One region of the Pseudomonas sp. PME37.24/006 genome, then DNA from elsewhere that is predicted to be linked to it. Evidence: predicted binding sites of a transcription regulator. Region 1 holds the regulator's gene; the other holds the start of a gene.
The links. Region 1 encodes sigma-54, which starts transcription at its own class of promoters, with help from an activator protein. Its sites were predicted from a motif close to ANTGGCATNNANNTTGCTNT; they were not measured.

Region 1 (14,468 bases):
CCGATTTCCATCGAGCGGTTTTGCATCAGAAATCTCCAAACATCAAAGCGGTCAGAATGAAATCCAGCCCCAATACGGCCAGCGAGGCGTACACCACCGTTCGGGTGGTCGCGCGGCTGATACCTTCGGAGGTGGGCTCGCAGTCGTAACCCTGGAACACGGCGATCCAGGTAACGACGAAGGCGAAGACCAGGCTTTTGATTATCCCGTTGAGTACGTCCTCGCGGAACGAAACACTGTTTTGCATATTGGCCCAGAATGAGCCTTCGTAAACGCCCAGCCAGTCGACGGCGACCATCGCCCCGCCCCAGATGCCGACCACGCTGAAAATCATGGTCAGCAGCGGCATGGAGATGAAGCCGGCCCAAAGCCGCGGTGCAACGATGTGCTTGAGCGGGTCGACACCAATCATCGCCAGGCTCGACAACTGCTCGGTGGACTTCATGTTGCCGATCTCGGCGGTCAACGCAGAACCCGCGCGACCGGCGAATAGCAGCGCAGTGACCACCGGCCCCAGTTCACGCAGCAGAGTCAGCGCAACCATCTGCCCGACCGCCTGCTCGGAACCATACTTAGCAAGAATGCTGAAACCCTGCAGCGACAGCACCATGCCGATGAACAGGCCGGAAACCACGATAATCGCCAGTGAAAGGACGCCCACCGAATACAGCTGCTTGATCAACAACTGCAGCGAATTACCTGACGTACCCCGCCCGAACAGCGCGCGTAGCAGAAAGATCGTCGAACGCCCCAGCGTGGCAACCACGTCGATGCCCGCACGCCCGAACAGGCGCACGCGCTCGAGTGAAGATGTCCTGCGCATCAGCGCCTCCCCAGTAGATCGTCGTGGTAACTCGGCGCTTGAAAATGGAAGGGAACCGGCCCGTCCGGCGTTCCCTGCATGAACTGCCGTACCCGCGGATTCTCAGAGTCGCGCAGCTCGGCGGGTGTTCCCTGACCCAGCACTTGGCTGTCGCCAACTATATAAATGTAATCGGCGATGCTCGCTGTCTCCGCCAGATCGTGGGACACCACGATACTGGTGATGCCCAACGCATCGTTGAGCAAACGGATCAGGCGCACCAGCACGCCCATGGCAATTGGATCCTGCCCCACGAACGGCTCGTCATACATCAGTATCTGTGGATCCAGAGCAATTGCCCGAGCTAACGCAACGCGCCGCTTCATACCGCCGGAGAGCTCATCGGGCATCAACTCGATCGCGCCACGCAAGCCAACCGCCTGCAGCTTCATCAGAACAATGTCACGAATCATTTCTTCGGGCAGTTGAGTGTGTACACGCAGAGGAAATGCCACATTCTCGAACACATCCAGATCGGTAAACAGCGCACCACTCTGGAACAGCACGCCCATTTGCTTGCGCATGTCGAACAGTTCACTGCGCGACAGATCAGGCAGATTCAGGCCGTTGACGTGGATTTGGCCGCTGCTGGGCCGCAGCTCGGCCGCGATCAGCCGTAACAGCGTGGTTTTACCGCAGCCAGAGGGCCCCATGATCCCGGTAACCTTGCCCCGCGGGATGCATATGTCGACGTTCTTGAAGATGTGACGCTCGCCGCGCTGAAAACTTACGTTTTTAAGCTCGACCGCATACTGATTTTCGGCGCTCATCGGAACTCCATTACGTACTGCCTTCCTAATCTGACGCCCCGCATCGGAATAAGGACACGATGATCAGCCACACGGGCCCCAAAATGGTTGCGGACTATAGCATTTGCCCAATAGCCCACCAAAGCTGAGAACCCACGACGTTCAGGCTTGTGACAGCTTTGCCATTTCGCAGCCACGCCATGGATGATGAGTCGCGGAGTCTTTCCCGCTATAATCCCTGTCTTTTTCGTACAGCAGCCCAAGCAGAGCATGAACCAGACCCGCGACCTGATTGATTCCGCACAGCGCACCATCCGTCTAGAGATCGAGGCGGTACAAGAGCTGCTGCCCCGTATTGACGCTGACTTCGTCAAGGCGTGCGAGCTGATTCTCGCCAGCAAGGGCCGTGTGGTGGTGGTCGGGATGGGAAAATCCGGACATATCGGCAACAAGATTGCCGCGACCCTGGCCAGCACCGGCACCACCGCTTTCTTCGTGCACCCTGCTGAAGCCAGCCATGGCGACATGGGTATGATCACCCGTGACGACGTCGTCCTGGCCCTGTCCAACTCAGGCTCCACGGCCGAAATCGTGACCTTGCTGCCGCTGATCAAGCGCCTCGGCATCACCCTGATCAGCATGACCGGCAACCCCGAGTCGCCGCTCTCGAAGGCTGCCGAAGTCAACCTCGACACCCGCGTAGCCAAGGAAGCGTGCCCACTCAACCTGGCGCCGACCTCTTCCACCACCGCCTCCCTGGTACTGGGCGACGCCCTGGCCATCGCGCTGCTGGAAGCCCGCGGTTTCACTGCCGAAGACTTCGCCTTCTCCCATCCCGGTGGCGCCCTGGGTCGTCGCCTGCTGCTCAAAGTCGAGAACGTCATGCACGCTGGCGACAGCCTGCCCAAGGTCAATCGTGGCACCAGCCTGCGCGAAGCCCTGCTTGAAATGACCCAGAAGGGCCTGGGCATGACCGCCGTACTGGAAGACGACGGCCGCCTGGCCGGGGTCTTCACCGACGGTGACCTGCGCCGCGCCCTGGATAAAGGTATCGATGTGCGTGATGCGTGCATCGACGACGTCATGACGCCCAACGGCAAAACCGCTCGTGCTGATATGCTTGCCGCCGAGGCCCTGAAAATAATGGAAGACAACAAGATCAGCGCGCTGGTAGTGATCGATACCAGTGGTCGTCCTGTAGGCGCCTTCAACCTTGGCGATCTGCTGCGCGCGGGAGTGATGTGATGAACGACCTGCTGCAGCGCACTCACGCCATCAAACTGGCGATTTTCGATGTCGACGGCGTACTCACCGACGGCAAGCTGTATTTTCTCGTTGATGGCAGCGAGTTCAAGACCTTCAATACCCTGGATGGCCAGGGCATCAAGATGCTGATCAACTCTGGCGTACGAACGGCCATCATCAGCGGCCGCAAGACTCCCGTAGTCGAGCGCCGCGCACAGAACCTGGGTATCCAGCATTTGTACCAGGGCCGTGAAGACAAACTCGACGTGCTCGACGAGCTGCTCGCCGAGCTGGGCCTCAGTTACGAGCAGGTGGCCTACCTGGGTGACGACTTGCCGGATCTGCCGGTAATCCGCCGTGTCGGCCTGGGTATGGCGGTAGCCAGCGGCAACGAATTTGTGCGCGAGCATGCCCACGGCGTCACACAAGCGCGCGGCGGCGAAGGTGCGGCACGCGAATTCTGCGAACTGATCATGCGTGGCCAGGGTACTCTCGAAGCCGCCCAAGCGGCCTACCTTTAGGGGTTTACTGATGTTGCGCAAATTCATCACACCCGTCCTGCTGACCTTCGGCGCCCTGCTGCTGGTGGCAGCCGGGTACTGGAACATCAACCCGGACAGTTTCTCCAGCGCGCCACAGCAGAGCGGCCCGGACAACCCGATCGACTTCTACGCCGTGAACGCCCGCAGCGTGCAGTACCTGCCCGACGGCAAGGTACAGAGCGACATGACCAGTGATCTGCTCGAGCATGTGCAGAGTACCGACGTCACCCTACTGACCGAACCGCGCATGAACCTGTTCCGGGGCACCGAGCTTCCCTGGAAAGTACGCAGCGCACGCGGCGAGGTAGGCCCCGATGGCGACGAGGTCGAATTGATCGACCAGGTGCGGGTGGAACGCACAGACGAAAAGGGCCGCGCCACTATACTTACCACCAGCCGCCTGACCGTATTCCCACAGAAGGAATATGCGCAGACCCAGCAAGCCGTTAGAATCGACGCGGCCAACGGGGTGACCACGGCACAAGGAATGAAAGCGTACTTGAATGACGGCAGGATGCTCCTGCAGTCCAACGTAAGAGGCCAGCATGAGGTTCGTTAAAACCCTCCCCCTACTTCTCAGCCTCGGCGCCACGCTCGGAAGCGCAAGCGCCTGGGCTCTGCCGAGCGACCGTGATCAACCGATCCGCGTGCAGGCCGACAGTGCTGAGCTGGACGACAAACAAGGCGTTGCAGTGTATCGCGGCGACGTCGTCATCACTCAGGGCACCCTGAAAATCACTGGCGACACCGTCACCATCACCCAGAACGCAAAGGGTGAGGTCGATGTGTTCACCTCGGTGGGCAAACCCGCCTATTACGAGCAGAAGCCCTCGGCCGACAAGCAGATCGTCAAGGCTTACGGCCTGACCATCCAGTACTTTGCTGCCAATGAGCGCATCGTACTGATCGACCAGGCCAAGGTGGTTCAGGAAGGCAACACCTTCGAAGGCGAGAAAATCGTCTATGACACCCAGCGACAGATCGTCAATGCAGGCCGCGCCACGGGCACCAATGTGTCGACGCCGCGCCCGCGTATCGACATGGTGATCCAGCCGCAGAAAAAACCCGCCGCTGAGCAGGGCCAATAACGATGGCAACTCTGAAAGCCCAGCACCTGGCCAAAAGCTATAAAGGTCGCCAGGTCGTTCGCGACGTAAGCCTGAGCATCGACAGCGGGCAGATCGTCGGCTTGCTCGGCCCCAACGGCGCCGGCAAGACCACCTGCTTCTACATGATCGTCGGTCTGGTTCAGGCCGATCAGGGCCGCGTACTGATCGACGATCTCGACGTCAGCCACCAGCCCATGCACGGCCGCGCCCGCGCCGGTATAGGCTACCTGCCTCAGGAAGCGTCGATCTTCCGCAAGCTCAGTGTGTCCGATAACATCATGGCGATCCTGGAAACGCGCAAGGATCTGAGCCGCGCGCAGCGGCTGCAGGAACTGGAGGGCCTACTGCAGGAATTCCACATCACCCACATTCGCGACAACCTGGGCATGAGCCTGTCGGGTGGTGAGCGCCGCCGTGTAGAAATCGCCCGCGCCCTTGCAACATCACCGAAATTCATCCTTCTCGACGAGCCCTTCGCCGGCGTCGACCCGATTTCGGTCGGTGACATCAAGCAAATCATTCACCACCTCAAAGCCAAAGGCATTGGGGTGCTGATCACCGACCACAATGTGCGCGAAACCCTGGATATCTGCGAGACCGCCTATATCGTCAGCGACGGCCAACTGATCGCCGAGGGCGACTCCGCTGCGATCCTGGCCAACCAGATGGTAAAGGAAGTCTACCTGGGCCACGAATTCCGCCTGTAACGGTTTTCCCACCGATGGGCATCCAGAGCCTGTTACCCCACGACATGGTCGTAATGAAATGGTAACGGGCTCTAGGCAAACCACTCGGGTTCAGGCATATAATTTGCTTCCTAGTGGCGCTTTGGCGCCCTGTCGTGGATTGCGCACAGACGCCAGATAAGGTCTGCAATGAAACCATCGCTAGTCCTGAAAATGGGCCAGCAGCTGACGATGACACCGCAGCTGCAACAAGCCATTCGCCTGCTCCAACTGTCGACTCTCGATCTGCAACAGGAGATCCAGGAGGCGCTGGAGTCGAATCCGATGCTCGAGCGTCAGGAAGAAGGCGACGACTTCGACAATTCGGATCCCATGGCCGACGGTGCGGAAAGTGCCACCACTGCGACTGCTCAGGAAGAGAAATTTCAGGAGCCGACCTTCCAGGAAAACACCCAGACCGTCGACAATCTGGAAGAAGGCGACTGGGGTGAACGCATCCCCAGCGAACTACCCGTAGACACAGCCTGGGAAGACGTCTACCAGACCAGCGCCAGCAGCCTGCCAAGCAATGACGACGACGAGTGGGACTTCACCACTCGCACCTCCGCCGGCGAGAGCCTGCAGAGCCATATGCTTTGGCAACTCAATCTGGCGCCGATGTCCGACAAGGATCGCCTGATCGCCGTTACCCTGATCGACTGCATCAACGCTCAGGGCTACCTCGAAGAAACTCTCGAAGAAATTACCGACGCCTTCGACCCCGAACTCGATGTCGAGCTCGATGAAGTCGAAGCCGTGCTGCACCGCATCCAGCAGTTCGAGCCTTCCGGCATCGCCGCCCGCGACCTGCGCGAGTGCCTGCTTCTGCAATTGCGTCAGCTACCGACCAGTACACCCTGGCTGAGCGAAGCTCAGCGCCTCACCAGCGACTACCTCGACCTGCTCGGCAGCCGCGACTACAGCCAGTTGATGCGCCGCATGAAGCTCAAGGAAGACGAGCTACGCCCGGTTATCGAGCTAATTCAGAGCCTCAACCCGCGCCCTGGCTCGCAGATCGAGTCGAGCGAGCCCGAGTACGTGGTGCCTGACGTGATCGTGCGCAAGCACAACGATCGCTGGCTGGTGGAGCTCAACCAGGAAGCCATGCCGCGCCTACGCGTCAACGCGCAGTACGCAGGCTTCGTGAAACGCGCCGACTCCAGCGCCGACAACACCTTCATGCGCAATCAGTTGCAGGAAGCACGCTGGTTCATCAAGAGCCTGCAGAGTCGCAACGAGACCCTGATGAAGGTCGCGACGCAGATCGTCGAGCATCAGCGCGGCTTCCTCGACTACGGCGACGAAGCCATGAAGCCGCTGGTACTGCATGACATCGCGGAAGCGGTAGGCATGCATGAGTCGACCATTTCCCGCGTCACCACCCAGAAGTACATGCATACGCCGCGTGGCATTTACGAGCTGAAATACTTCTTCTCCAGCCACGTCAGCACCTCCGAAGGCGGCGAATGTTCGTCCACCGCGATCCGCGCGATCATCAAAAAACTGGTCGCCGCGGAAAATGCGAAAAAGCCATTGAGCGATAGCAAGATCGCTGGTTTACTGGAAGCACAGGGCATTCAAGTGGCGCGCCGCACAGTCGCCAAGTACCGTGAATCGCTCGGTATAGCGCCTTCGAGCGAACGCAAGCGATTGATGTAAGCGCCCTTGTAGGGGCATCTCTAAAAACGTTGGCGAGGCAGTTAACGCAGCGGTAACAACGTAGGCAGTTTTTAGAGTTGCCCCGTAGCAAGCCCCAGTGTTCCTGCGGCAGGTCTATAGCCTGCCACTCACACACGGCAACAAGGAGAAGCGGTATGCAAGTCAACATCAGTGGACACCAGCTGGATGTGACAGACGCACTACGCAGCTACATCGAGGAAAAGCTCGGACGTCTCGAGCGGCACTTCGACAAGATCACCAATGTGCAGGTCATCCTGGAGGTCGAGAAGCTCAAGCAGAAAGTCGAAGCTACCTTGCATATCGCCGGAGGCGAAGTGGTGGCAAATGCCGAGCATGAAGACATGTACGCTGCCATTGATCTACTGACCGACAAACTTGACCGCCAACTCATCAAGCACAAGGAAAAACAGCTCGACCGCCAGCAGGGCGCAATGGCCCGCTGACCTCGTCCTTATCCTATGATCCGACTTGAAAATATCCTGACCCCCGGCCGTTCCCTCGTGAACGTGCCGGGCGGCAGTAAAAAGCGTGTACTCGAACAGATAGCTGCCGTGATCGCGAGCGACCTGCCCGATCTCGACGGCCAGACCATCTATGAAAGCCTGATCGCCCGGGAAAAACTCGGTTCGACCGGTTTTGGCAATGGCATCGCCATTCCCCACTGCCGCCTACCCGGCTGCAGCTCACCGATCAGTGCACTGCTGAAACTCAACGCTGCGGTCGACTTCGACGCCATCGATGGTGCGCCCGTCGATTTGCTGTTCGTGCTGCTGGTTCCCGAAGCAGCGACCGATGAGCACCTGGAACTGCTGCGCCAGATCGCCAGCATGTTCGACCGCGAGGACGTTCGCGAGCGGCTGCGCCAGGCTCAAGACAGTGAATCGCTGTACCAGACCGTAGTGAACGTGCAGAACGGCCAATAGCCCTACAGGATTAGCCCATGCGCCTGATCATCGTCAGCGGCCGTTCCGGCTCGGGCAAGAGCACCGCTCTCGACGTGCTCGAGGACAACGGTTTCTATTGCATCGACAACCTGCCTGCCGGCCTGCTTCCGGAGCTGGCCGAACGGGCGTTGTTGCATACCGAGCTGTTGCACCCACAAGTGGCGGTATCGATAGACGCACGCAACCTGCCTAGCCAGCTCAAGCGCTTTTCCGAACTGCTTGATGAAGTGCGCGGCCGCAACATCCGTTGCGATGTCCTGTATCTGGACGCCAGCGAAGAAACCCTGCTCAAGCGCTTTTCGGAGACGCGCAGACGTCACCCGCTGACCAACGACCAGCGCTCGCTGGCCGAAGCCATGGTCGACGAGACCAAACTACTGAGCCCGATCATCGACCGTGCCGATCTGAAGATCGACACCACTCACCTGAATCTCTACCAACTGCGCGACACCCTCAAGCTGCGCCTGCTCAACCAGCCGGAACCGGGTACCGCCTACCTGATCGAATCCTTCGGTTTCAAACGGGGGATGCCGGTGGATGCAGATCTAGTGTTTGACGTGCGCTGCCTGCCCAATCCCTACTGGAAACCCGAACTGCGTGACTTCACCGGCCTCGAGCAGCCGGTCGAGGAATACCTGGCAGCCCAGGAGGACGTCCAGGACATGTACCAGGACATCTTCACCTATCTGCACAAGTGGCTGCCGCGCTTCGCTGCCAGCAACCGCTCTTACGTTACCGTTGCGATCGGCTGCACGGGCGGCCACCATCGCTCGGTGTACCTCGCCAACCGCCTGGGGCACGCCCTCAAACCGCTGCTGAAGAATGTTCAGATCCGCCACCGCGACCTCAGTTAAGGAATTGCCGCGATGCCCGCCTGTGAAATCACCATCATCAACAAACTCGGCCTGCACGCGCGCGCGGCCGCCAAGTTCGTCGGGGTCGCGGGGCGTTTTCCCTGCCAGGTGAGAATCGGGCGTAGCGTCGAGAGCCTCGTAGATGGCAAGAGCATCATGGCGGTGATGATGCTCGCCGCCGGCAAGGGCACCATCGTGCACCTGGCGACCGAGGGCGAGCGGGAAGAGGAAGCCCTGCAGGCGCTGATTGACCTGATCAATAACTACTTCGACGAAGGCGAGTGATCGCCCTCAGACGTTCAGGGCATTGCCCACAGCCAACATCAACACGAACCCCGATGCAAAACCCAGTACAGCCGGTGGCATGTCACTGCGTCGATACAGCTTGGGAATGATCTCGCGTATCACCACGAAGAGCATTGCCCCCGCCGCGATCGCCAGCCCCCAGGGCAGCAACTGCAACGACACGCCGACCAACCAGGCCGAAAGCAGCGCGAACAGCGGCTCGACCAACCCGGAGGCGGCGCCGCAAAAAACCGCCTTCCATCGCGACATTCCTGCCCCGGCCAGCACCAGGGCAATGATCAGCCCCTCGGGTACGTCCTGCAACGCAATCCCCAGCGCCAATCCGTCGGCATTAGACAGATTGGCCGCGGCCGCCACACCGACCGCCATTCCTTCCGGCACGTTGTGCAGAACGATGGCGATAACGAACAGCCAGACGCTCAAGCCGACGCCCTGATCTGCCTGCATGTTCGCTCGCGATGTACGAGACAACCAGTGGCCCAGCACCCATAAGGCACCAGCACCGAGCACCACTCCTGCGGCGACCAGCAGCGAGCCCTGACTAGCGCTCAGGCCCAGCTCGTGAGTCAGCTGAAAAGCCGGCGGAAGGAGTGAAAAAAGACTGGCAGCGAGCATCATGCCCCCACCGAAACCCAGCATGGCCGTGTAAGAACGTGCCGAAATGCTGCGCATGAAAATAACTGGCAAGGCACCCAGTGCTGTGCCAAGAGCACACAGCATGCCGCCTTGCCAGGCATACCAGAGAGCCGGCGAAAGCCGGCTCTGCAAACCACTCCAGACCTTGAGGGCAAGAATGATCCCGCCGCCAACGAGCAGCATCAGGCCCAATGCATAGCGAAAGGAACGGCCATTGGCCGCGATCAACTCGTGCAGTGGGCTCATGCGTACACTCGATGCCGGCTCATAGGCATGCAATCAAGCCAGAGCTGCCTGATAGCGACGCGCCACTTCGGCCCAATCGACGACGTTGTAGAACGCACCGATGTATTCGGGGCGACGGTTCTGGTAGCGCAGGTAGTAGGCATGCTCCCACACGTCCAGACCCAGAATCGGCGTATTACCGTTCATCAGCGGGCTGTCCTGGTTACCGGTGCTTTCAACCACCAGCTTCTTCTGTGGCGTTACGCTGAGCCAGGCCCAGCCGCTGCCGAAGCGGGTCAGTGCGGCTTTGGTGAAGGCTTCCTTGAAAGCCTCCAGGCCACCCAGCTGGCTGTCGATGGCGGCTTTCAACTCACCTTGGGGCTCACCACCGCCACTGGTGCTCATCACGCTCCAGAACAGCGAATGGTTGGCATGCCCACCACCGTTGTTGATCACCGCACCGCGCTTGTCTTCCGGCACTTCCTTGAGACGAGTGAGCAGCTCTTCGACCGGCAGCTCGCCAAGCGAGTTGCCTTCCAAAGCGGCATTGAGGTTGTTGACGTAGGTCTGATGGTGCTTGCTGTGATGGATTTCCATGGTTTGCGCATCGATGTGCGGTTCCAGGGCATCGTAGGCGTAAGGCAGAGCAGGCAGGCTATACGGCATGGTTTCACTCCTTCTAATGGTACTGACGAACGACAGACGCTGGGCGTTCTGCCGGTGAAGCATCGCCAGGCGCATGAGCGCCCAACAATCGATCCGTACGGGGGTAGGCCCCGTGCTCGGCGACAAAGTTCAACAGACTGGTGTAGGTTCGGCCGCTGTGATTGAGTGCAGCCTGGCGCAAGGACGGCGACAGATGCTCACTGCCCATGCAGCGCAACAGGTGTTCATGGCAGGCACAGAGGTGCTCGGCGGACTCTTCCGGATGACCGATCATCAGTTGCAGATCGGCCAGGTTATGCTGAGAAACGACGAAAGCCGCCACCGCAGCATCGGCATCCCGCCAGCGCTCGAACAGTACCTGGGCAAGCGCCAGCGCCTGCAGATACTGCTCCCGCGCCTCGACCCAGGAACCTTCGGCGAAGTAGCGGTTACCGGCCTGGATGAGTCGCTTCCACTGCTCCATGGGATTGCCTCCTCGCCCTGAGGCGAAAATGCGCAGGCCACATGACCTGCGCGGCGGTTTCAACGGTTACAGACCACCTTCGGTAAGGCGTTCCGGGTTGAGCAACTGCTCCAGCTCGGTACGTCCCAGATCGGTCATTTCCTCGGCCACGTCGATGATCGGCCGACCTTCGCGATACGCCTTCTTGGCGATTTCCGCAGCCTTCTGGTAACCGATCAGCGGGTTCAGCGCTGTCACCAGAATCGGGTTGCGGCCCAGTGCTTCCTTGAGCTTCGGCTCGTTGACCTTGAAGCTGGCGATGGCGCGATCCGCCAGCAGGCGGCTGGCGTTGGCCAGCAACTCGATGCTGCCGAGCAGATTGTGAGCGATCACCGGCAGCATCACGTTCAGCTCAAAATTGCCGGACTGCCCCGCCACCGCAATGGTGGTGTCGTTACCGATGACCTGGGCCGCAACCATGGCAGTGGCTTCCGGGATCACCGGATTGACCTTGCCCGGCATGATCGAGGAACCAGGTTGCAGTGCTTCGAGTTCGATCTCGCTCAGGCCGGCCAGCGGACCGGAGTTCATCCAGCGCAGGTCGTTGGCGATCTTCATCAACGACACTGCCGTGGTCTTTAGTTGCCCGGACAGCGCCACCGCAGTGTCTTGAGAGCCGATCAGCGCGAAGAAGTTGATACCCGGGGTGAATTGGCGCCCGGTCAGCGCATTGAGCTCCTGACAGAATAGTTCGGAAAATCGCGGATGCGCATTGATGCCGGTACCGACCGCAGTACCACCTTGGGCCAGTGCCTGGAGCGCCGGCAGCAGGCTGGTGAGCAGCTGGATGTTGCCCTGAATCTGTTGCGCCCAGCCATCGAGCACCTGGCTCATGCGCACCGGCATGGCATCCATCAGGTGCGTACGGCCGGTCTTCACGAAGGGTTGCACCTCGAGGGACTTCTCGCAGAGCACCTTGAGCAGGTGGCCAAGCGCCGGTAGCAGATGTTCACTAACCTCGATGGCGGCACTGACATGGATGGTGGTGGGGATGATGTCATTGCTGCTCTGGCCGCAGTTGACATGATCATTGGGGTTCACCGGCTCGCCGAGAATGCCCGTGGCGAGGGTGGCGATCACTTCGTTGGCATTCATGTTGGAGCTGGTGCCGGAACCGGTCTGGAACACGTCCACCGGGAAGTGCTGCATGAAATCATCGGCCAGCAGCTGCTGGCATGCCGCAACGATGGCATCGCCCTGGGCAGGCAGGATCTGCTCCAGATCCACGTTGGCACGGGCGGCGGCGGCCTTGGCCAGCACCAACGCACGAATGAACGCCTTGGGCATGGCCAGCCCCGATACCGGGAAGTTGTTGACTGCACGCTGGGTCTGGGCACCGTAGAGGGCCTCGGCGGGGACGGCCAGTTCGCCCATGCTGTCGCGTTCTATGCGGGTGTTACTCATAGGGATTTCCTTCTGCCAATTCGGATATCGAAAGAGAGGGCTGCATGCGCAAGGTGGCCAGGCGGTTGCGAACGCTATTCAGGCTGTGTTGCTGATCGCGGCTGGTCGCCAGGTGCTGCAGCGCGTAGAGGGAGCGGTAGGCGTGATCCAGGCAGACACTGCGCCAGTGCCAGGGCAGCGCCGTATCGCAGGCGGTATCCATGAGCAGATTCAGGGTGGTCAGTGACATCCGCCAGGGACACAGCCGACCGTGCTCGACCAGTTGGCGACCCTGCGCCCAGTGAAGCTCGAGCAGCCTTGGTTCATCAGGAAGCAGCCCGCAACGGATCCGGAAACCCAGCCAGTACCAACAATCCAAACATGGCGTATTGCTCGAGCGAAATCTCATGGCTCACCCTTCAAAAGATAATAATATTAATTCCTATTTAGAAAGAATAATCAATACCGAATTGGTATGAAGCACCATTGGTCTCGCCGCGCAGGATTGGCACCAGCGGCAATTGGCAAAAAGTACAGAAAGCGAAAGTTGCCGAACGGCAGGTAACAAGCAGCCATCTGCCTTCAGCAGTCATGAATGAGAGGAGAAAGGCGCGATATGGCCACATTGCGTGGCAGGCCGAGAATCCGTCGACGCTTCGGCAATGGGCTCCGAAACGTCAACGGCTCACAACATACGGGCGCAAAAGCGCCCGTTCGAATCAACTGCCGGCGACGGTCATTTTCTCGATCAACACCGAGCCCGTGCGGATATTGCTGCGCAGCTCCAGGTCGCTGCCGACTGCGACGATCTGCTTGAGCATGTCGCGCAGGTTGCCGGCAATGGTCACCTCCTGCACGGCGAACTGGATCTCGCCATTCTCCACCCAGTAGCCACCCGCGCCCCGGGAGTAGTCGCCGGTGACCATGTTCAGGCCGTGGCCCATCAACTCGGTGACCAGCAGGCCGCGGCCCATGCGTTTGATCAGCGCCTGCTGATCTTCGTCGCCATGGCTGACGAACAGGTTATGCACACCGCCGGCATTGGCCGTGCTCGGCATGCCCAGTTTGCGCCCGGCGTAGGTGCCCAAAATATAGGAGACCAGCCTGCCGCCCTCCACGAACGGTTTCGCATAGGTGGCCAGGCCATCGCCGTCGAACGCCGCACTGCCCATGGCACGGGGAATGTGCGGACGCTCGTCGAGGTTCAGCCAGGAGGGAAACAGTTGCTCGCCCAGAGTTCCTTCGAGGAACGATGACTTGCGATACAGGGCGCCACCGGAGATAGCCCCAAGGAAGCTGCCGAACAAACCGGTAGCCAGCTCCGCGGAGAACAGCACCGGTACTTCGCAAGTCGGTACCGGGCGAGCGCCGAGTCGGCTGACCGCACGCTGTGCAGCGCGCCGACCGATACTCGCGGCATCGGCGAGCAGCTCGCCCTGACGGTTCACGTCGTACCAGTAATCGCGCTGCATCTGCCCGTCGCTCTCGGCAATCATCACGCAACTGAGGCTGTGCCGGGTGCTGGCGTAGCCGCCGATGAAGCCGTGGCTGTTGCCGTATACACGGCAGCCTTGATGGGTACTCAGGCTGGTGCCATCGGCATTGCGAATGCGCGAGTCGGCATCGAAGGCAGCAGCCTCGCAGACCAGCGCGCGCTCGATCGCTTGCTCCGGGCTTATGTCCCAGGCGTGGTACAGATCCAGCTGCGGCATATCGCGAGCCATCAGCGCCGCGTCGGCAAGACCGGCGCTCTCGTCTTCGGACGCATGCTTGGCGATGGCCAGGGCCGCCGCTACGGTTTCGCGGATCGCCGCCTCGCCGGTCGCCGAGGTGCTGGCCGAGCCTTTGCGCTGACCGACGTAAAGGGTGATACCAAAGCCCTGATCGCGGTTGAATTCAACGGTTTCCACCTCACGCTGGCGCACGCTGGTGGACAACCCCTGCTCCACCGACACCGCCACTTCACAGGCACTCGCACCCTGCTTCTTCGCCTCGGCGAGAATCTGTTCGACCTGCGCCTGAAGGCCCGGTAGAGCACCT
Region 2 (14,468 bases), on a different contig from region 1:
GAATCGCTGCAACATGTAGGGCCTCTTCCTCTGTCAGTGGTGGTAGCAAGCCGGGTAGGCGGCTCGCCAGTAGAGTTTTGCCCGTGCCGGGTGGCCCGCTCAGTAGCAGATTGTGGCCCCCGGCAGCGGCCACCAGAAGGGCACGCTTGGCAGCGGTTTGCCCTTGCACTTCGGCTAGGTCTGGATAGGGTTGAGTGTGGCGTAGCAGGCCCTGCGCCTGATAAGCGGCCAATGGCGTCTGGCCGTTCAGGTGCGCGACCAGCTCCAGAAGATGCCCAGCCGCTAGCACCGTCAGCCCGGATGCAAGGCTGGCCTCTTCGGCGTTTTCCTTGGGCACCACAAGGGTGCGCCCGGCTCCCCGGGCCGCCAGAGCCGCAGGCAGCACGCCTTGTACTGGGCGGATGGCGCCAGATAACGCCAGTTCCCCAAGGCATTCGAGTGGGGTCAGGGAGTCTGCTGGCAATTGTCCGCTGGCCGCCAGAATACCCAAGGCAATGGCCAGGTCGAAACGGCCTCCGTCCTTCGGTAAATCAGCCGGGGCCAGGTTCAGCGTGATACGGCGTGGCGGGAAATCCAGTGCGCAGTTGAGGATGGCACTGCGCACGCGATCCTTACTTTCCTTGACAGCTGCTTCCGGCAAACCGACCAGCGCAAGTGATGGCAGGCCGTTGGCCAAATGGGCTTCGACGGTAACAGCGGGGGCGTCTACGCCGACTTGGGCGCGGCTGTGGACTACGGCCAATGACATCGATCACTCCTTGATCTTTGGGGCTGCCGGCGCTGCTGTGCGAGCGCACTGAAGCTTCAACAGATACTACTTATTTACCGCGTACGTTACTCGGCCGATGTTTGCTGTGCTGTCGTGTTGCGCGACTCGATGTCCGCGACCTTGGCTTCCAGAGCTTCAAGGCGTGCACGAGTGCGGGCCAGCACTACCATTTGGCTATCGAATTCTTCGCGGCTGACTAGATCCAGCTTGCTGAATGTGCTCTGCAATAGAGCCTTGAGCTGGCTCTCGATTTCGCTGCGTGGCAAGGGAGTATCGCCGCTGAGCAGGCGCGTGGCCTGGCTGCTAAGGGCGTCGAGCAGAGCTTTGGGTGGCAGCATAAGAACCTTCCGAAAACGAGTGTCGGCAGTGTAGCACGGCATTTTTGGGGGCTGCCTGAGGCGGGTGCACCAACTCTGTGCGTGTCGAGGGGGGGTGTGGCGCTGTTCTGGTGCGTCATCCGCTCGGGATGTTTCCAGGCAAACCTCTGTATGCCCGTAACATCCTGATAAGGAGGCGCTTTGCCGTTATTGGCAAGCTTTCTGCTTAGTCGCTACTGACCCATGCACCGATGCGGTTCGGTTGTATCGTGCGGGCGGGGAATGTTTCGCCGGGAGCAGTTGGTGGTATCGGATCAGCCTGTCTTGGCAACCGATGCATACAAAAGCCAGACACTGAGCTTAGACTTGCAGCGGGGTAAAAATTCCTGGGGCAAGTCCACCTTACACGGGAGAGAGTTTCATGAAACTAGTCACTGCCATCATCAAGCCGTTCAAGCTGGACGACGTCCGCGAGTCGCTGTCGGAAATCGGGGTGCAAGGCATCACCGTGACCGAAGTGAAAGGCTTCGGCCGTCAGAAGGGTCACACCGAGCTGTACCGCGGTGCCGAATATGTCGTCGATTTCCTGCCCAAGGTGAAGATCGACGTGGCCATCGCCGACGATCAGTTGGATCGTGTCATCGAAGCCATTACCAAAGCTGCCAACACCGGCAAGATCGGTGACGGCAAGATTTTCGTTGTAAACCTGGAACAGGCGATCCGCATCCGTACCGGCGAAACCGATACCGACGCGATCTAAGCTCCGCCCCCACCCCCCAAAATCGTCCCAGGAGTTAAATCATGACTCTGCGAAAAGTCGCAGGGCTCGGAGCCCTTTCGTCCCTGTTTTTCCCCGGCATGGCCATGGCGCAGGAAGCGACGCTGAATTCCGGTGACACCGCCTGGATGCTGACCGCCACTGCCCTGGTGCTGTTCATGACCATTCCCGGCTTGGCGCTGTTCTATGCAGGTATGGTGCGTTCCAAGAACGTTCTGTCGGTCATGATGCAGTGCTTCGCCATCACCGCGTTGATGAGCCTCCTGTGGTTCGCCTACGGCTACAGCCTGGCGTTCGACACCACCGGGATGGAAGCCGGCGTGACCAACTTCAGCTCCTTCGTGGGCGGTTTGGGCAACATGTTCCTCGGCAACCTGACCAAAGAATCGCTGACCGCGGCCTTCCCGGAAAGCGTATTCGTCACCTTCCAGATGACCTTCGCCATCATCACCCCTGCACTGATCGTCGGTGCCTTCGCCGAGCGCATGAAGTTCTCGGCGATGCTGGTGTTCATGACCGTATGGTTCACCCTTGTCTATGCGCCAATCGCGCACATGGTCTGGGGTGGCGACGGTGCTCTGATGTGGGATTGGGGCGTGCTGGACTTCGCTGGCGGCACCGTGGTGCACATCAACGCCGGTATCGCTGGCCTGGTGGCGTGCATCGTGCTGGGCAAGCGCAAGGGCTTCCCGAGCGTGGCCATGGCGCCGCACAACCTGGGTTACACCCTGATCGGTGCCGCGATGCTGTGGGTCGGCTGGTTCGGCTTCAACGCTGGCTCCGCTGCTGCCGCTGACCAGACCGCGGGTATGGCCATGCTGGTTACCCAGATCGCCACCGCCGCCGCTGCACTGAGCTGGATGTTCGCCGAGTGGGTCGCCCACGGCAAACCTAGCGCTCTGGGCATCGCCTCTGGCGTGGTTGCAGGCCTGGTCGCCATCACCCCTGCTGCCGGCACCGTCGGCCCGATGGGCGCGATGATCATCGGTCTGGCTTCCGGCGTGATCTGCTTCTTCTGCGCCACCAGCCTCAAGCGCAAACTGGGTTACGACGACTCCCTGGACGTCTTCGGCGTACACGGCGTGGGCGGCATCGTCGGTGCACTGCTGACCGGTATCTTCGCAGCGCCTGCCCTGGGCGGTTTCGGCGAAGTCGAGAACATCGGCCTGCAGCTGTGGATCCAGTTCAAAGGCGTTGCCTTCACCGTGATCTACACCGCCATCGTCACCTTCGTGATCCTCAAGGTCATCGATGTGGTCATGGGGCTGCGTGTCACTGAAGAAGAGGAGTCGGTCGGCCTCGACCTGGCTCAGCACAACGAGCGCGGTTACATCCTGTAAGTCTCAGGGGCTCGCCGCGTGTGGCGGGCCCAAAGCACACGGAGTGCGCCCGGAGCCAACCCGGGCGCCTCGACCGAACAGCGCACAGACAAGCGCGACGGCTAGAGGTGAAAAATGGACAACACAGCACTGACTGCTTTGCAGTACGGTTTCGATACTTTCTACTTTCTGATTTGCGGCGCCCTGGTGATGTGGATGGCCGCTGGTTTCGCCATGCTCGAAGCTGGCCTGGTGCGCGCCAAGAACACCACCGAAATCCTGACCAAGAACGTGGCCCTGTTCGCCATTGCCTGCGTCATGTATCTGCTGATCGGCTACTTCATCATGTATTCCAGCCCTGAAGGCGGCATCCTGCCGAGCTTCGGCTTTCTGATCGGCGACGAGAACAGCGTCGAGTCCGTGCTGGCTGGTGGCGAAGACGTTCCTTATTATGCCGCCCGTTCTGACTTCTTCTTCCAGGTCGTGTTCGCCGCTACCTGTATGTCCATCGTGTCTGGCGCCGTAGCTGAGCGCATGAAGCTGTGGGCGTTCATCGCCTTCGCAGTGGTCATGACCGCCATCATCTATCCGGTTCAGGGCTTCTGGAAATGGGGCGGTGGTTTCCTCGATGCAGCCGGTTTCCTCGATTTCGCCGGCTCCAGTGTCGTGCACATGGCTGGCGCTGCAGCTGCGCTGGCCGGGGTGATCCTGCTCGGTGCGCGCAAGGGTAAATACGGCGTCAATGGGCAGATAAATGCCATTCCGGGATCCAACCTGCCATTGGCAGCGTTGGGCATGTTCATCCTGTGGATGGGCTGGTTCGGCTTCAACGGTGGCTCGCAGCTGAAGATGAGCACCATCGAGGACGCCAACGCCGTGGCTCAGGTGTTCGTCAACACCAACATGGCCGCTGCCGGTGGCCTGATCGCCGCACTGATTGTGGCACGCATCCTGTTCGGCAAGGCTGACCTGACCATGGCCATCAACGGCGCTCTGGCTGGTTTGGTATCGATCACCGCGGAGCCGCTGACGCCGACCGCACTGCAGGCCACGCTGATTGGTGGTGTCGGTGGCGTGCTGGTGGTGTTCGCCATCCTCGGCTTTGACAAGATCAAGATCGACGATCCGGTCGGTGCCATCTCCGTACACGGCGCTGCCGGTATCTGGGGCACTCTGGCTGTCTGCCTGACTAATGGCGACGCCAGCCTTGGCGCACAACTGTTGGGTATTGGCAGCATCTTCGCCTGGGTGTTCATTGCCAGCCTGATCGTCTGGGGCATCATCAAGGCAACGGTTGGCCTGCGGGTATCCGAGGAGGAGGAATACGACGGTGTCGACCTGGTCGAGTGCGGGATGGAAGCCTATCCCGAGTTCACCAACAAGTAGTGATCTAATCGTCAGGGCCGGAAGGTTTCGACCTTCCAGCACCTCATCACGAAAAATGATGGTCGAACAATCGCAAAGGGCGCTCAGGCGCCCTTTGTTTTTTTCTGCGGCGCGCTAGAATGCGCCCGTTGAAAAGAGGACGACGAACATGTGGCAGCAACGGCTGATCACCCTGCGTCCACGGGCGCGAGGCTTTCACCTCGTAACCGATGAATTGCAGGATGCGTTACCGGAACTGGCGAGCTATAGGGTGGGTCTGTTACACCTGTGGCTGCAGCACACGTCGGCGTCTCTGACTGTCAACGAGAATGCCGACCCGGCGGTACGCCGCGACTTCGAGCGCTTTTTTCGCCGTCTCGTCCCTGAGGACGCGGTGGGCTACGAGCACTGCGACGAAGGCCCGGATGATCTACCGGCGCACTTCAAGTCGAGCCTGTTGGGTGTTCAGTTGCAGATCCCCGTGAGTCATGGGCGTCTGGCGCTGGGTACCTGGCAGGGGATTTATCTCGGCGAGCACCGTGAGCAGGGTGGTGCGCGTCGAGTGCTGGCGACCTTGCAAGGTACGGCAAATTGAATTTTTTCCAGGTGTTCGGCAATGACGGACGACTGGGCTATAACTAACCTGCTTTTCGCAAGTCATGAGGCTGAACATGAGCGACGAAGAACTGGAACAAGACGAGCTGGAAGGTGCTGACGAGGACGACGGTGAGGAGCTGGCGGCCGCGGATAGCGATGATGGCGATGACGAAAGCGAATCCAGCAGCGCAGCGCCTGCCAAGGGCAAGGCCAAGAAGGCGGTAGAGGTAGAAGAGCTGCCGAGTGTCGAAGCCAAGCAGAAGGAGCGTGATGCCCTGGCTCGCGCCATGGACGAGTTCTTGTCGCGTGGCGGCAGGGTGCAGGAGGTGGAGCCCAATGTGGTGTCCGATCCGCCCAAGAAGCCAGACAGCAAATACGGCAGTCGCCCCATCTGAGGCAAAGCCGGTTGCACACGCAAAAGCCCGCCTGAGAAGGTGGGCTTTTGCGTTTTAGGGGTTCGAAAATGCAGTGGCGGTGGGGCGCTACGCCCAGCGCTGCAGCAATGCTGGCAGCTCGCTGAGGCTGCGGATCTGTGCGTCGGCCTCGTCGTCACCAGCCCAGGCTTTGCCTTCCGGGTTGAACCATACCGCGCGCCAGCCCGCTGCGCGTGCGCCGGCGATATCGTCGCCGGGATGATCACCAATATGCACGGCCTGTTCGGCCTGCATGCCGGAGCGGCTGAGCGCCTCCTGGAACGGCTTGGGGTCAGGTTTACCGACGCCCAACTCTTCGGCGCAGAGGATAAAGCTGAAGTAGTCGGCCAAGCCCAGGCGGCGTACGTCGGCGTTGCCGTTGGTGATTACCCCGAGATGATACTGGTTGGCCAACTGCTCTAGTGTGGTAACCGTATCGGCAAAGAAGGTGATCGCATGCCGTGCCTCGAGCATGGCCTGGAAGGCGCCTTCGGCCAGGTGTTGGGCTTCGTCAGGCGCATGACCAACGCCTTCCAGGGCGTGACGCAGGGTTCGGCGGCGTAGCTCGCTAAGGCGATATTTCAGGCTGGGTTCGGCCTCCAGCAGGCGGCCGCGGGTCTGCCCCAGGTAATCCACCGGCTGGCTTGCCAGGCGCGGTGCGTGGGCGCTGATCCAGTCACGCATAGCGGTCTCGGCGCCCAAAATCACCGGGCGGTTGTCCCACAGGGTGTCGTCGAGGTCGAAGGTGACCAGGCGGATACTCATGAGTCCTGTTCCTTGCGGCGTTTGGCCCGTGGATGAGCACTGTCGTAGACCTTGCTCAGGTGCTGGAAGTCCAGATGGGTGTAGATCTGCGTGGTGGCGATGTCGGCATGCCCCAGTAGCTCTTGCACCGCGCGCAGATCCTGAGAGGATTCGAGCATATGACTGGCGAAGGAGTGACGCAGCATGTGCGGATGAATGTGCTGACCGAGTTCGCTGATGCCCGCCTGGCGCACTCGCAACTGCACGGCGCGGGCGCCGATGCGTCGCCCCTGACGGCTGATGAATACCGCGCCATCCGCCGGGTTGGCCAGGGCACGCAGTGGCAGCCATTGCTCCAGGGCTTCACGGGCCTTGCTGCCGACCGGCAGCTCACGCACCTTGTTGCCCTTGCCGACCACTCGCACCAGGCCAGCAGGCAGGTCGAGGCCGTCGAGGTCGAGCGCGACTAGCTCCGACAGGCGCAGCCCCGAGGAATAGAACAGTTCGAGCATGGCGTGATCGCGGCGGGCGATGAGGTCGTCTTCCTGAGCGCCATCGAGCAATTGGCTGGCGCGATCCACATCCAGCACCTTTGGCAGCCTGCGCTCGCCCTTGGGCGGTGTCAGGCCGCTGGCGGGGTCGTGGCGGCAATGGTTTTCACGGATCAGATAGCGATACAGGCCACGAGTGGCCGAAAGCAGGCGCGCGAGGCTGCGTGCCGACTGGCCTTCCATGTGCAGGCGAGCCACCTGGCGACGCAGACGTGAGGTATCGAGGGCGCCCCAATCGGCGAGTTGTTCCTTCTCGCAGTAGGCAAGCAGCTTGTTGAGGTCGCGGCGGTAGCCATCCAGGGTATGGACAGACACCTGGCGCTCGCTACGCAAGTGTTCGAGATAGGCCTCAAGGTCGGCGGCAAGCTTCACGCTAAAAACTCCGTTGGATGGGTTAGCGGCGCCTGGTACAAGCCCTTGGTGTCTTCAGACATTCGCGCGCGACTTAACCCATCGAGTGCTCAGGCGTGAGGCTTACGCCCGACCTTCGAGTGCTCCGAATGTCTGGGTATTACCTGACCGAACGCAGCGGTGTGGAGAACCGTGGCAACACTCGCGACAGGACTTCGGCGATATAGCCTAGAAACAGCGTGCCCAGAGAGCTCTTGTAATGCTGCGAATCGGCACTGCCGATTGCCAGCACGCCATGCAGGCCCTGATACGACAGGCCAACCACGGCCGCCGAGCCGACGTCCGCGCCGGCCTCGCCGAACAGAAAGTTCAACTCGTGCTCGCGCAGCACACCGCAGATGGTCTTGCCGCCCGCCAGCAGGCCACCGATGGCCTGATGGGCCTCCGCGCTGCTGACGCTGCGGCCGACCGGCAGCGGTGTGTCACTGAACAGGATCAACCCCACGAAGGGCACCTGGAACTCACGGCGCAGGCTGTCCTCGACGCAACTGACCACTTCTTCGAGGCTGCTGGCGTCCATCAGATCGAGTATCAGGCGGCGCGTCTTGTCGAACAGCCGGTCGTTGTCGCGGGCCACGTCCATCAGGTGCGACAGACGCTGGCGCATCTCGATATTGCGTTCGCGTAGCAGTTTGACCTGACGCTCGACCAGCGACACGGTATCGCCGCGCTGGTGCGGAATACGCAGTTCAGGGATCAGTTCATCGTGGTCGATGAAGAACTCGGGGTGCAGGCGCAGGTAGGCGGCGACGGTTGCCGAGTCCAGGGGTTTGGGCGAATCCTGCTGGTCTGTCATAGGCGAACCTGTCCTTCGTACACGCGCACGGTGGGGCCGGTCATCATAACCGGCTGGCCAGGGCCTGCCCACTCGATGGTCAGCTTGCCGCCTGGCAGTTCCAGTTGCACGGGCGAGTCCATCCAGCCCTGGCGGATCGCGGCGACGGCTGCGGCGCAGGCCCCGGTACCACAGGCCTGGGTTTCCCCGGCGCCGCGTTCCCAGACGCGCAAGCGGCCGCGCTGGCGATCGACAACCTGCAGGAAACCGACGTTTACCCGCTGTGGAAAACGCGGGTGATGCTCCAGCTTTGGCCCCAGTTCGTGCACTGGCGCGCTGTCGACATCATCGACACGCAGCACGGCATGGGGGTTGCCCATGGAGACTGCCGCCAGCTCGTGTGCTTTGCCTTCAACCTCGACGGCGTAGCTCAGGGCTTCGGCGTCGGCCTGGAAGGGGATCTGCTCGGGCACCAGGCGCGGCGCCCCCATGTCCACGGTGATCAGGCCGTCAGCGCGAACCTGCAGCTCGATGATGCCGCCCTTGGTTTCCACACGGATGGTTTTCTTCACCGTCAGACGCTTGTCCAGTACGAAGCGGGCGAAACAGCGCGCGCCGTTGCCGCACTGTTCCACTTCGCTGCCGTCGGAATTGAAGATGCGGTAACGGAAATCCACGTCCGGATGCTGCGGCGGTTCGACCAGCAGCAACTGATCGAAGCCGACGCCGGTGTGGCGATCGCCCCACTGCTTGGCGTGCTTGGGCTGGATATGGGCATGCTGGCTGACCAGGTCGAGAACCATGAAGTCGTTACCCAGGCCATGCATCTTGGTAAATCGCAATAACATCGGCATCACTCCGGCAGGCGGCTTTCGCCCGCGAAGAGTTCGTCCAGAGTTTCTCGCCGACGCACCTCGAAGACCTGCTCGCCATCCACCATCACCTCGGCGGCGCGCCCGCGGGTGTTGTAGTTGGAGCTCATCACGAAGCCATAGGCACCCGCCGAGCGCACGGCCAGCAGGTCACCTTCGGCCAGCGTCAGGTCGCGTTCCTTGGCGAGGAAATCACCGGTTTCGCAGATCGGCCCAACGATATCGTACTGACGGCTGGCGCCTTCGCGCGGCTGTACCGGCACCACGTCCATCCAGGCCTGATACAGGGCCGGGCGGATCAGGTCGTTCATCGCCGCATCGACGATGGCGAAATCCTTGTGCTCGGTATGCTTGAGGTATTCCACGCGGGTCAGCAGCACGCCGGCGTTGGCGACGATGAAGCGACCCGGCTCGAACACCAGTGCCAGATCGCGGCCTTCGATGCGCTGGCGCACCGCCTGGATGTAGTCACCGGCCAGTGGTGGTTGCTCATCGCGGTATTGCACGCCGAGGCCGCCGCCCAGGTCGATATGACGAAGGTGGATACCCTGCTCGGCAAGGCGGTCGACCAGCACCAGCAGGCGGTCGAGCGCATCGAGAAATGGCGGCAGACTGGTCAGCTGCGAACCGATATGGCAATCGACGCCGACCACCACCAGGTTGGGCAGGGCGGCAGCGCGGGCGTAAACCGCCTCGGCATCGGCGATGGCGATACCGAACTTGTTTTCTTTCAGGCCGGTGGATATGTACGGGTGAGTGCCCGCGTCCACGTCCGGGTTGACGCGCAGGGAGACCGCCGCGGTCTTGCCGAGCTCGGCTGCGACCTGCTGCAGGCGCTCCAGCTCGTCGGTGGATTCGACGTTGAAACAGTGCACGCCCACTTCCAAGGCACGGCGCATATCGTCACGGCTCTTGCCGACGCCGGAGAAGACGATCTTGTCGGCAGTGCCGCCAGCGGCCAGAACGCGTTCCAGCTCACCGCGCGAGACGATGTCGAAGCCCGCGCCCAGGCGCGCCAGAACGTTCAGCACGCCGAGGTTGGAGTTGGCCTTGACGGCGAAACACACCAAGTGTGGCATGCCGGCCAGCGCATCGGCGTAGGCGCGGTACTGCGCCTCGATGTGAGCGCGAGAGTAGACATAGGTAGGCGTGCCGAAGCGCTGGGCAACGGCGGACAACGCCACACCTTCCGCGAACAGCGAGCCGTCGCGGTATTCGAAGGTGTTCATGAGCCGTCCTTATCTGTCTTGCGCAGGTGCGGACTGGGTATCATCCGGCAGGTACAGTGGGCCTTTCTGGCCACAGCCACTGAGCAGGGTGGTGACGGCGACGAGCGCGATGAGGGCAGTGAACAGCCGCTTCATGGTCAAATCCTTGTAATAAAGCATAATTGCCCCGGAGTATACCGACCCCCCGGCATGTTGCCTATGCAGTGGGGCTCCCGTCCGGCGGGGCTTTGTCCTGGCACACTGACGCGCGACAGTTGTTTCTTTTGCGTACGATGTTGCTGAATCTTTCTTGAGGTAAGTGCAATGAGTTTGACCGAAGCCCGTTTCCACGACCTGGTCGATGCCGTGCAGCAGGCGGTGGAAGACATCTTCGACGACAGCGATCTGGATCTCGATCTGGAAAACTCCGCTGGCGTGCTGACGGTGCGCTTCGAAAATGGCTCGCAGCTGATTTTCAGCCGTCAGCCTGCGCTGCGTCAGCTCTGGTTGGCGGCCCGCTCTGGTGGCTTCCACTTCGATTACGAAGAGGACAACCAGCGCTGGATATGCGACACCAGTGACGAGCTCTTGAGCGAGATGCTTGATCGCATCGTTGCTGAACAATCAGGCGCCAATCTTGATTTCGATGAAATCTGAAATCGTTGCTGCTGATCGGTCTTTGGCTGATTCGCCCATTGCGTCTCCTTGTGTGCGGCGCTGCTGCTTGAACGAGGCTGACAGGTGCCTGGGTTGTGGGCGTCTGATGGCGGAAATTCTCGAGTGGGGTAACGCCGATGAGGGGCGCCGGCGCGTTATCCGAGCGCTGGCCAAAGAGCGCCTTGGGGCCAGCTAAGCCTGCTCTTGTTTATTTGGGTGGCTGTGTTACGGTCGGCTCAACCTGTACAAAACCCCGTCGTCTCGATGGGGTTTTGCTTTTTTAGCGTCCTGCAAAGGAGATATGCACGCACCATGGCCAGCACAACGTCCATCACCATTACCCGCCTCGATCTGCAGCGTTTGGAGCAATTGCTCGACAGCCTCGATGATATCGGCCCGGCTGCCGAAGCTTTGCAGGCCGAATTGGATCGGGCTGAGGTGGTCAGCCATGACCAGGTGCCAGCGGGCGTGGTGACCATGAATTCGCGCGTGCATTGTCGCGAAGAAGGCAGCGGCAAGGACTATCACCTGACCCTGGTTTACCCGCAGGACGCAGGCGGCGAAGGCAAAGTCTCGATCCTTGCGCCGGTCGGCACGGCTTTGCTGGGCCTGAGCGTTGGCCAGCATATCGATTGGCCGGCGCCGGGTGGTAAGCAACTCAAACTGACCCTGCTGGCGGTGGAATATCAGCCGGAAGCGGCAGGCGAGTACGTCCGTTAAGGCGGCCTGACTCGTAACGAGTCAGTGCTCCGTAGCCTGGGTCGAGTGCCGCGACCCGGGAATCTGCTCAGGCGGGCGCAAGTCCCAGCTCTATCGGTTCGCAGGCCGCTCCACACTCCTGAAGATCAATGCTGCGCTCGAACAGGCGCTGCACCGCTGGCTGGTGGCTGACGCCGATCTGCGTTAGAGAGCACGCAGGGCATTGTTCAGCGCCTCTTCCAGGCTGGCTTTGTAGCGCAGGTAGTGCACCACCGACGGCTGCCGGTCGCCCAGCAGAGCGGAAAGATCCAGGTCGGTGATGTAGCAGGGGTAGCGCTCTGCCTCGCTGCGCAGGGCAAGGATATGCCGGGCGACGGCGCTGAACAGGTTGTCGCCGTATTCGAGTTCGGAGAATTCCCGGTGGTTGCAGTACAGGCTGATGTAGGCGCGCTGGCCGCTGCCGGGTTCGACGATTGCCTGCACGTCGTAAAAAGGCTGGCTCACTTGTGTCAGTGGCGCGGGTCGCGGCTCGAGGCGTTGGGCGCGCAGTGGTGCGGCAGGCTGCAACTGCTGATAGATGATCTCTAGCGGTGCTTGTGGGTTTTCCAGGGCGAGCGTGGCGTTGCGCCGGTACAGCAGCGACTGCAGAAAACGCTGCAGGGGGGCCAGCAGGCTGGCTTCGTCATGGAAGGTTGCCTGAGTGCGCCACACCGCGCCATGCTCGTCGAGCACAGTGATTTGCGCCTGGGTACCCGCTTCGTACAGACGATAGAACACTTGAATGCAAGTGGGCCGGCCGGCGCTGAGAATCAGCGCCAGATCCTCGCCTTCAAGGGCGTTACGGTCGAGCCTCAGGCGGGTGTACTCAACACGATCCTGGGCCAGGTGTTCGAGCAGTGCTGGCAGGTCGTCCAGTGTGATGTGACGAACCTGGCCAGGCGTCAATTCGAGCAGGTGATAACGCCGGGTGATTTGCAGCAGATAGCGCTGTCGCTCGCCGCTGTCGACGCTGGCGATCAGCTCGCGCATCAGATCCTCTACACGCTCGGCGATGGTCACCGCGCGATTGCGGCAGAAACAGCGCACATGGAGGGTGGGGCGATCGCCATTGGCAGGCAGCGTGTTGAGCAGGCCGGCGATGCAGTCGAGCAGGGCATTGGGGCCTTCGTAGCGCTCCACCAAGAGCTCGTTCCAGCTGTTGAGGGTGATCAGATCAAGGGTCAACACCAGGTTCTCACGCACGCCGGAGTAACCCAGCGGATCCGTGCGCTCGCTGGTCATGTGCACATTCATCTGACTGTGCTGTTTTAGCGGGTCGACGCCGACGTTGACCAGCAATAGCACTTCTCTAGGCTGGCGCGCGCGTAGCAGGGCGCTTTCCGGCACGCTGTCCAGCGGCATGGGCAGTGTCTGCGCCAGGCTGGTGAGGAGGTTGCTGAGTTCGAATTCGCTGAGGTCGCTGTCGTTTGGGTGCAGTGACAGGTGCGTGCCGCTGTCGATGACGCCGTTGCGGTGGCCCCAGGCAAGCAGTTCGATCAGGCTACGGGCTTGTCGCAGTGGTGCGAAGTCCAGCCATTCTTGAGCGCCAAGGCTGCCATTGAAGAGCGCCCAGTGGCTGCCCTTCGGCGCGGGGCAGTACACCAGGGTCAGGGTGTCTTCGCCCAGATCCGGAGCGATACCCGGGTTGATGAACTCCACCTTGCCGGCCCGACGTTCGAACGCGGCATACAGACGCCGGCCAAGTACCGCTAGTTCACGGGTATCAGGTGCTGCAGCACCGGTATGGTTGCGTGCGAATAAGGATAGAAAGCGGTAGCTGTAATTGAGTTCGTTGACCAAGGCCTGACGCTCCGCGCTTACCTGGCGGACTTTCCATTGGCTGCGGCTGTCGAGTATTACCAATTGGCGTTCGCCCCAACCCCACTCGGCGGTCAGGCGTTCCAGCAACAGCCGCTGCCAGCTCTTGGCGCGGCTACGCGGCGGTTTGCTGAGCTTTTTGTTGACCTTCAGGTACAGGCAGCGACGCATTAGTTCAAGGCGCTCTGGCTCGCTGCGAGCCTTGAGGTACTCCTCCAGCCGACGGTAGATCAGGACGTAAGGGTCGAGCTCGTCAAGATCCAGCTGGCCGTCGTATACCGACTGTTTGAAGCGCAGCGACAGACACTCCACCCGTGGGTGCTCGCTGGCGTAGACCTCGGTGAGCAGTAGTTTGAGTGCCGATTTGTATGGTGATTCGATGCCCTTGAACAGTTGCCACATGCCCGCGCCGATGAATTCCCCGGACGGCACATGGGCCAGGTGACCGAGGTCGAGCACCTCCTCGGCACGGATGAAACGCTTGCTCAGCAGGGTTGCGGTAAATAGCTCGTAGCGATGCTCGTCGACAGTGGGCACAAGCCACCAGAGCGGTGTGCGGCCACCCAGCCAGATTGCTGTTCGGTAGAACTCGTCTAGCAGCAGAAAGTGTTGAGTGGTGCCGCAGTCGTCTGACGTGAGTCGCTCTTCGCGTTCTCCAGCACGAAAACGCTGCGGATCGATCAGGAAGAAATGCGCCTCGGTGCCTTGGCTGGCGGCCCAGGTTTGCAGCAGGTCGCACTTGCGGCGCAGCTCGTCGCGGGCAGCAGCGGTAAGGTCGCTGGCATGGCAGAGCCACAGATCCATGTCGCTCTGCTCGGCCTGAGCCACGGTACCAAGGCTGCCCATCAGAAACAGGCCATGGATTGGCGTGGGCGCTGGGCCGTGGGCTGGTTTATAGGCGAAGGAGCGAGTCAGGCGCTGTGCCTCGGTGAGCAGCTCGGCACTGGGCTCGAAGCCGCTAAGACCGGCAGGTGTCTGTGCGGAGACGTAACCGGGCAGCAGCGGATGATTGACGTGAAACAACAGTGGCAGAAGTGTGAGCACCCGCTGCTGGCGGCTCGATAATGCCTGCATGGCCCGCTCTTGGCGCCCGTGATTGATGCGCATGAAGCGTGCGCGCAACTGGGTGAGCACCT

Region 2: a site for sigma-54 is predicted at 1,296-1,315, ahead of glnK (P-II family nitrogen regulator). Genes of this name have one in related genera too.

Annotation. Positions count from the first base shown of each region.
Region 1 is NZ_JBVHNL010000001.1:354,591-369,058, reverse strand. Features, by position in the region: gene mlaD (outer membrane lipid asymmetry maintenance protein MlaD) at 1-26, opposite strand, end outside; gene mlaE (lipid asymmetry maintenance ABC transporter permease subunit MlaE) at 26-823, opposite strand; gene ACZ3GY_RS01660 (ATP-binding cassette domain-containing protein) at 823-1,632, opposite strand; gene ACZ3GY_RS01655 (KpsF/GutQ family sugar-phosphate isomerase) at 1,882-2,856, shown strand; gene ACZ3GY_RS01650 (KdsC family phosphatase) at 2,856-3,377, shown strand; gene lptC (LPS export ABC transporter periplasmic protein LptC) at 3,388-3,957, shown strand; gene lptA (lipopolysaccharide transport periplasmic protein LptA) at 3,944-4,486, shown strand; gene lptB (LPS export ABC transporter ATP-binding protein) at 4,489-5,214, shown strand; gene ACZ3GY_RS01630 (RNA polymerase factor sigma-54) at 5,383-6,891, shown strand; gene hpf (ribosome hibernation-promoting factor, HPF/YfiA family) at 7,047-7,355, shown strand; gene ptsN (PTS IIA-like nitrogen regulatory protein PtsN) at 7,371-7,835, shown strand; gene rapZ (RNase adapter RapZ) at 7,853-8,710, shown strand; gene ACZ3GY_RS01610 (HPr family phosphocarrier protein) at 8,723-8,995, shown strand; gene ACZ3GY_RS01605 (ZIP family metal transporter) at 9,002-9,898, opposite strand; gene ACZ3GY_RS01600 (superoxide dismutase) at 9,932-10,543, opposite strand; gene ACZ3GY_RS01595 (DUF2753 family protein) at 10,557-11,006, opposite strand; gene ACZ3GY_RS01590 (class II fumarate hydratase) at 11,073-12,449, opposite strand; gene ACZ3GY_RS01585 (hypothetical protein) at 12,442-12,678, opposite strand; gene pmbA (metalloprotease PmbA) at 13,148-14,468, opposite strand, start outside.
Region 2 is NZ_JBVHNL010000004.1:316,006-330,473, reverse strand. Features, by position in the region: gene ACZ3GY_RS17675 (YifB family Mg chelatase-like AAA ATPase) at 1-748, opposite strand, end outside; gene ACZ3GY_RS17670 (accessory factor UbiK family protein) at 835-1,107, opposite strand; gene glnK (P-II family nitrogen regulator) at 1,508-1,846, shown strand; gene ACZ3GY_RS17660 (ammonium transporter) at 1,888-3,204, shown strand; gene ACZ3GY_RS17655 (ammonium transporter) at 3,319-4,569, shown strand; gene ACZ3GY_RS17650 (secondary thiamine-phosphate synthase enzyme YjbQ) at 4,718-5,143, shown strand; gene sutA (dormancy-specific transcriptional regulator SutA) at 5,220-5,540, shown strand; gene ACZ3GY_RS17640 (HAD family hydrolase) at 5,628-6,323, opposite strand; gene xerC (tyrosine recombinase XerC) at 6,320-7,225, opposite strand; gene ACZ3GY_RS17630 (DUF484 family protein) at 7,365-8,060, opposite strand; gene dapF (diaminopimelate epimerase) at 8,057-8,887, opposite strand; gene lysA (diaminopimelate decarboxylase) at 8,893-10,140, opposite strand; gene lptM (LPS translocon maturation chaperone LptM) at 10,150-10,275, opposite strand; gene cyaY (iron donor protein CyaY) at 10,444-10,776, shown strand; gene ACZ3GY_RS17605 (DUF1289 domain-containing protein) at 10,766-10,972, shown strand; gene rnk (nucleoside diphosphate kinase regulator) at 11,089-11,496, shown strand; gene ACZ3GY_RS17595 (class I adenylate cyclase) at 11,680-14,468, opposite strand, start outside.